DNA from 3 places in the Kitasatospora sp. NPDC034023 genome. Region 2 is predicted to be linked to each of the others. Evidence: riboswitches for the same ligand, from Rfam matches in the RefSeq annotation. Region 2 holds a riboswitch; each other region holds the start of a gene.
The links. A riboswitch is a leader RNA that binds a small molecule or an ion and turns the genes downstream of it on or off. The one in region 2 is predicted to bind S-adenosylmethionine.
Positions count from the first base shown of each region.

Region 1: linked by a shared signal. The riboswitch ahead of thrC (threonine synthase) and the one ahead of ACZ52R_RS15855 (IclR family transcriptional regulator) in region 2 are both predicted to bind S-adenosylmethionine.
Region 3: linked by a shared signal. The riboswitch ahead of ACZ52R_RS03235 (aminotransferase class V-fold PLP-dependent enzyme) and the one ahead of ACZ52R_RS15855 (IclR family transcriptional regulator) in region 2 are both predicted to bind S-adenosylmethionine.

Region 1 is NZ_JBVIRY010000004.1:405,642-407,896, reverse strand. Features, by position in the region: gene ACZ52R_RS08970 (glucosyl-3-phosphoglycerate synthase) at 1-865, opposite strand, end outside; SAM riboswitch class I at 1,037-1,172, shown strand; gene thrC (threonine synthase) at 1,189-2,255, shown strand, end outside.
Region 2 is NZ_JBVIRY010000009.1:143,192-145,446, forward strand. Features, by position in the region: gene ACZ52R_RS15850 (hypothetical protein) at 1-648, opposite strand, end outside; SAM riboswitch class I at 846-988, shown strand; gene ACZ52R_RS15855 (IclR family transcriptional regulator) at 1,189-1,902, shown strand; gene ACZ52R_RS15860 (threonine/serine exporter family protein) at 1,974-2,255, opposite strand, start outside.
Region 3 is NZ_JBVIRY010000002.1:82,359-84,613, reverse strand. Features, by position in the region: gene ACZ52R_RS03245 (response regulator) at 1-11, shown strand, start outside; gene trpD (anthranilate phosphoribosyltransferase) at 132-1,208, shown strand; SAM riboswitch class IV at 1,316-1,435, shown strand; gene ACZ52R_RS03235 (aminotransferase class V-fold PLP-dependent enzyme) at 1,488-2,255, shown strand, end outside.

The sequences.
Region 1 (2,255 bases), on a different contig from region 2:
GCTGCGGGAGGAGGAGGTCGGCGGAGGCCTTGAGCCGGTGGGCGCGGTCGAGGCGTTCGAGGGCGGTGCGGTAGATGGTGGCGGCCATCCGGCCGAGGGCCTGGCCGTCCTGGTGGCGGTGGTGCCGGACGCCGACGTCCACCTGGGCCAGGGCGTCCAGGCCGACCAGCTCCAACGCGTCGACCAGCAGGCCGAGTTCGACGCCGTAACCGGTGGGGAAGGGCAGTCGTTCGAGCAGTGAGCGGCGGGCCGCGTACTCGCCGCCGAGGGGCTGGACGAAACCGGCGAGTTCCGGCCAGTGGAGGTTGAGCAGGGGGCGGGCGACGAGTTCGGTGACGCGGCCGCCGCCGGCCGGGACGACGGCACCGGATTCCGTCTCGAGAGGACGGTCGTACATGGCCTTGACCAGTTGGATGGACTCGTCGGTCAGCAGGGGGCCGACGATGCCGGAGACGAAGGCCGGATCGAACTCGCGCAGGTCGGCGTCCACGAAGCAGACGATGTCGCCGCGGGTGACCAGCAGCGAGCGCCAGAGCACCTCGCCCTTGCCGGCGGCGGCGGGCAGCCGGGGCAGGATGGCGTCGCGGTGCTCGACCCGGGCGCCGGCCTCGGCGGCGACGGCGGCGGTGGCGTCGGAGGAGCCGGAGTCGACCACGACGAGTTCGTCGACGAGCGGGAGGCGTTCCATCAGCTCGCGGCGGACGGTGCGGACGATGTCGCCGACGGTGGCCTCCTCGTCCAGGGCGGGGAGGACGACGCTGACCGTGCGCCCGGTGCGTTCCTTGGCCGCGAGGAGGGTGCGCACCGGCCGGTCGGCCGCGCTCCAGGAGCGGCGGCGCAGCCAGGACGCCGCCTGCGGAAGCAGCTCGGGAGTCGGTTCGGCGGGCACGGAAGTCTCCTCGGCGGGTGGGGTGGGACGGCTCATCTCGCGTGGCGGACGGTCCCGTTCAGGATTGACGCCTTCGGATACAGTCTTCGTACAGCGGCCGGACCTTCGCACGCCGGGGTCGCCGCTGAGTACCACCACAATTTCACAAGCTCATCCAGAGGGACTGAGGGAACGGCCCGTTGACGTCCCGGCAACCTTCTCGCGCGGCTGTTCTCGACAGGCCCCGGCGGGACAGGTGCCAATTCCGGCCTGTGGCGCGTCCGCGCCGCGGGGAAGATGAGGAGAGAGGCCTCGCCATCATGGCTATCGACACTGTCGCACCTGTTTCCGTGGACCTCGGCCCCGCCGTCGCGCTGTCCTGTCGGGAGTGCGGCACCCGATTCCCGCTCGGTCCCGACTTCGCGTGCCTGGAGTGCTTCGGCCCGCTGGAGATCGCCTACGAATTCGGCAGCGAGGGCGCCGAGGAGCTGCGCAAGCGGATCGAGGCCGGTCCGGCCTCCGTCTGGCGCTACGCGCCGCTGCTGCCGGTGCCGGCCGACGTGGCTTCCAAGCCCAACCTGAACCCGGGCTGGACCCCGCTGGTGAAGGCGGACAACCTGGGCCGGGAGCTCGGCTTCACCGCCCAGCTGCACATCAAGGACGACTCCGGGAACCCGACCCACTCCTTCAAGGACCGCGTGGTGGCCTGCGCCATCGAGGCCGCGCGGGCGTTCGGCTACACGACGCTGTCCTGCTCCTCCACCGGCAACCTGGCCGGCGCGGTGGGCGCGGCGGCCGCCCGGGCCGGGTTCCGGTCCTGCGTGTTCATCCCGCACGACCTGGAGCAGGGCAAGGTCGTCATGGCCGGGGTGTACGGCGGCGAGCTGGTCGGCATCGAGGGCAACTACGACGACGTGAACCGCTTCTGCTCGGAGCTGATCGGCGACCCGGCCGGCGAGGGCTGGGGCTTCGTCAACGTCAACCTGCGGCCGTACTACGGCGAGGGCTCCAAGACGCTGGCGTACGAGATCTGCGAGCAGCTCGGCTGGCGGCTGCCGGAGCAGATCGTGATCCCGATCGCCTCGGGATCGCAGCTGACGAAGATCGACAAGGGGCTGCAGGAGCTGATCAAGCTCGGCCTGGTCGAGGACCGGCCGTACCGGATCTTCGGCGCCCAGGCGGAGGGCTGCTCGCCGGTGTCGGCCGCCTTCAAGGCCGGCCGGGACGTGATCAAGCCGGTCAAGCCGGACACCATCGCCAAGTCGCTGGCGATCGGCAACCCGGCCGACGGCCCGTACGTGCTGGACATCGCCCGCCGGACGGGCGGGGCGGTGGAGGACGTCACGGACGCCGAGGTCGTGGCGGCGATCCGGCTGCTGGCGCGGAC
Region 2 (2,255 bases):
GGCCGCGTCGAGTTGGGCCAGCTGGTGCGGGTCGGGCGGCTGTGGGGCGCACCAGGCCAGGCAGACGGCGCTGAGGCCGCCGCCGGCCGTCAGCGCGTCGAGCTCGGCGGCGCCGGAGACGGCCAGCACGTCGCAGTCCCCGTCCTGCTCGCCGAGGGTGTACACGTCGATGACCGGAGCTACCTCCGCGTCGTGGTCCAGCACGGCGAACAGGCCCTCGGCGGCCTCCGTCGTGACGGCGCAGAGGTGCAGCGGCCACTGCCAGCGGGGCTCCGGCTCCAGGGTGTCGTCCGCGATGAAGACCGCGCCGACCGCGGGACGGGCCTCGGCCAGGCGCGTCGCCAGCGCGTGCCGGCTCCGGTGGGGCACCCCGTACAGAGTGAGTCGCACCGGTCCGGCCGCGCTGCCCGCGGCCTCGAACCAGCTGTAGCCCAGTTTCACCTGCAGCCGGCTGTCCTCCGCGAGCCGCGACAGGAGGTCGGGGGACCAGTGCCACTGCCACGGTTGCGCGGAGTCCGGCAGGTCGCCTGGGTCGACGAAGTCGTCGTAGCCCCGCGATCCCGCCCCGGCCGCGACCGGCGGGTCCAGCACACCCGCGACGGCGAGGGCCTCCGGGGCGATGGAGCGGATCTCGTTCAGCTGTGTCATGGGAGACCTCTGGAGTGTCTCCGGGGGGAGGTCGGCCACCGCTCAGGCCGGAACTCCCGACTCCTCCACTCTCCCACGAATCGGGCCCACCGGGGGGCCCGCCGGGGAAGGCCCGGCCGGCGGGCCGCCCGCCGCTGCCTGCGCGTGAGGGGTGGGGGTTTGACGTGCTGCCCGGGGAGTCTTGTATGGTTCTTCGCGAATCATCCAGAGGGGTGGAGGGACCGGCCCTACGAAGCCCCGGCAACTCCCCGGTCGACCCGGCGTCCGAAGTACGCGCCGTGCCGTCCGGGATCAGTGCCAACTCCGGCCTGTCGCCACTGTGGCGCGGGAAAGATGAGGAGACACGGTGCTCTCTGTGCTGTCCTTCGCCCGGGCGCTTCCCGCCCCGGCCCTTTCGCGTACCCGTCTCGTGCCCGGCGCAGGCAATCGGCCGACTTCCTCTCCGGCCTGTCCTCGCTGACCACCCCCGCTCCCCGCCCGGAGCCTCCGTGAGCAGCGCCGACCCGCCGCTCACGGGATTTGAGACGGAGTACCCATTCCATGGACAACACGAGCGGCGTCGGTGTGCTCGACAAGGTCACCTCGATCCTCGCCACCCTGGAGGCCGGTCCCGCCACCCTGGCCGGACTCGTCGCCGCCACCGGCCTGGCGCGGCCCACCGCCCACCGGATCGCGGTGGCACTCGAACACCACCGCCTGGTCACCAGGGACATGCAGGGCCGCTTCATCCTCGGCCCGCGCGTCTCCGAGCTGTCGGCGGCCGCCGGCGAGGACCGCCTGCTGGCCGCCGCCGGCTCGGTCCTGACCCACCTGCGCGACGTCACCGGCGAGAGCGCCCAGCTCTACCGCAGACAGGGCGAGGTCCGGATCTGCGTGGCCGCCGCCGAGCGGCTCTCCGGCCTGCGCGACACCGTTCCGGTGGGCATCACCCTCCCCATGAAGGTCGGCTCCGCCGCCCAGGTCCTGCTCGCCTGGGAGGAACCCGAACGCCTCCACCGCGGCCTGCAGGGCGCCCGCTTCACCGCCACCGCCCTCAGCGGCGTACGGCGCCGCGGCTGGGCCCAGTCCATCGGCGAACGTGAACTCGGGGTCGCCTCCGTGTCCGCGCCCGTCCGCGGCCCGTCCAACCGGGTCGTCGCCGCGGTCTCGGTCTCCGGCCCGATCGAACGGCTCACCCGCCACCCCGGTGCCCAGCTCTCCCAGGCCGTCACCGAGGCGGCGCACCGCCTGACCGAAGCGCTACGCCACTCCTGACCGGGTTCGTCGGCCGCTCCTCCTCGCCCCGCTCCTCCCCGTCCCTCCCGCCGCCTCTCCCGCCGTCCGGCTCACGCTCGAGGCTGCAGGACGGGGAGGGAGGGGCGGGGGATCCGGCTGATCACCGAGCCGATCAGGGTGCCGATCGACACCCCGAACACCGCCGACACGGCCGCCAGCACCGGCTGCGCGCCGTTGCCGACCTCGATCTGCGCGGTGTTCAACAGGCCGAAGGAGCCCGGCACCACGATCCAGAACGCCGGAAGGTAGAGCACCTGCCAGAGCGGACCGCCCGGCACCCAGTGCACCAGGGTGGCCGCGACCGCGGCGGAGACCGCCCCGGCCAGGCCGCC
Region 3 (2,255 bases), on a different contig from region 2:
CCGGCCGCTGAGCGGCGGTGTCTCAGTACTAGAGAAGACAGGGCCGTAGGCGCCCCGCCGCTGGATAGGCTGGCTCCCAACCGTACGGACGTCCCCCGGAGCGGGGGAACCGACAACAGCTGGAGTCAGCCATGGTGAACGTGAACCCTGCGAACGGCGGTAGCGACCCCGCGCAGGTGGTCCGCTCCTGGCCGGACATCCTGGCGGCGCTGTTGCGGGGGGAGGACCTCGACCGCTCGTCCACCGCGTGGGCGATGGACCGGATCATGAGCGGCGAGGCGTCCCCCGCCCAGGTGGCCGGCTTCATGATCGCGCTGCGGGCCAAGGGCGAGACGGTCGACGAGGTCACCGGTCTGGTGGACGCGATGTACGCGCACGCCGAACCGCTGGAGATCCCCGGCCCGGCGGTGGACATCGTCGGCACCGGCGGCGACCGGGCGAAGACCGTCAACATCTCCACGATGTCGGCGATCGTCGCGGCGGCCGCCGGCGCCAAGGTGGTCAAGCACGGCAACCGGGCCGCCTCCTCGTCCACCGGGTCCTCGGACGTGCTGGCGAAGCTCGGCGTGGCGCTGGACCTCTCCGCCCGGCGGGTCGCCCAGGTCGCCGAGGAGGTCGGACTCACCTTCTGCTTCGCGGCGAAGTTCCACCCCTCGATGCGGCACGCCGCCACCGCCCGGCGCGACCTCGGGGTGCCGACGGCCTTCAACATCCTCGGCCCGCTGACCAACCCGGCCAAGGTCACCTCCCACGCCATCGGCTGCTTCGACACCCGGCTGGCCGGGCTGATCGCCGGCGTGCTCGCCCGGCGCGGCTCGACGGCGCTGGTCTTCCGCGGCGACGACGGGCTGGACGAGCTGACCATCACCACCACCTCGCGGGTGTGGGTGGTGCGCGACGGGGTGGTCACCGAGACCTCCTTCGACCCGCGGGAGGTCGGCATCGAACTGGTCGGCATCGAGACGCTGCGCGGCGGGGACCCCGCCTACAACGCCGAGGTCGCGCGCCGGCTGCTGGCGGGCGAGCGCGGGCCGGTGCGGGACGCCGTCCTGCTGAACACGGCGGCGGCGCTGGTCGCGCTCGACCTGGGCGACGCGCCGCTGGCGGAGCAGCTCGCGGCGGGCATGGCGCGGGCGGCGGAGGCCATCGACTCGGGCGCCGCGCAGGACCTGCTGCGGCGCTGGTCGGAGGCCACCAGCCGGAGCTGAAGCGGTAGTTGGGAGCCCGCGCCGGTACGCCGGCGCGGGCTCCCCGGCTGTCCGGATGGTGGATGCCCGTTTGACCACCCGCTGGACCCGACCTAGAGTCTTCGGCAGGTCATGAGTGACAGCGCCAAAGCCCCAGCTTGCTGTCCGGCAACCCTCCGTCCGTGGCGGGGTGCCCTGGGTGAGGACCGGGTCGCCACGGCAAACCGTCCGTGCGGCAAGCGCGGACGCCCGACGATTTGGCACTCCCGGGGTCCCATACCCCCGAAGGAGTGCATCCTCATGTCTCTCTCCACCGAAATCGCCACCGAGATCGGCACCCCCCTCGCGGTCCTCGGCGCCGACGTCCAGGTCCCGCTCGCCAGCGGTGACAAGGTCGGCTACGCGGCGCTCGACTACGCGGCCAGCGCGCCGGCGCTGCAGCGGGTGTGGGACGACGTCGCCGCCTACGCGCCGTACTACGGCAGCGTGCACCGCGGGGCCGGGTACCTCTCGCAGCTGTCCACCGACCTCTTCGAGCAGAGCCGCCGCACCGTCGCCGAGTTCCTCGACCTGCGCGAGGGCGACCAGGTGGTCTTCACCCGGGCCACCACCGACTCGCTCAACCTGCTCGCCGGCGCCGTTCCGGCCGGCACCCGGGTGTTCGCCTTCGAGACCGAGCACCACGCCTCGCTGCTGCCCTGGGCGCACGCCGGACTGGGCGTCACCTACCTGCGCGCGCCGCGCTCGCGGGCCGAGGCGGTGGCCGCCCTGGACGCCGCGCTCACCGAGGCGCCCGAGGGGCCCAAGCTGCTCTGCGTCACCGGCGCCTCCAACGTGACCGGCGAGCTGTGGCCGGTCGCCGAGCTGACCGAGACCGCGCACCGGCACGGCGCCCGGGTGGTGCTGGACGCCGCCCAGCTGGCCCCGCACCACCGGGTCTCGGTGCGCGAGCTGGACGTCGACTGGATCGCCTTCTCCGGCCACAAGATCTACGCGCCGTTCGGCGCCGGGGTGCTGGCCGGCCGGGCGGACTGGCTGGACGCGGCCGAGCCGTACCTGGCCGGCGGC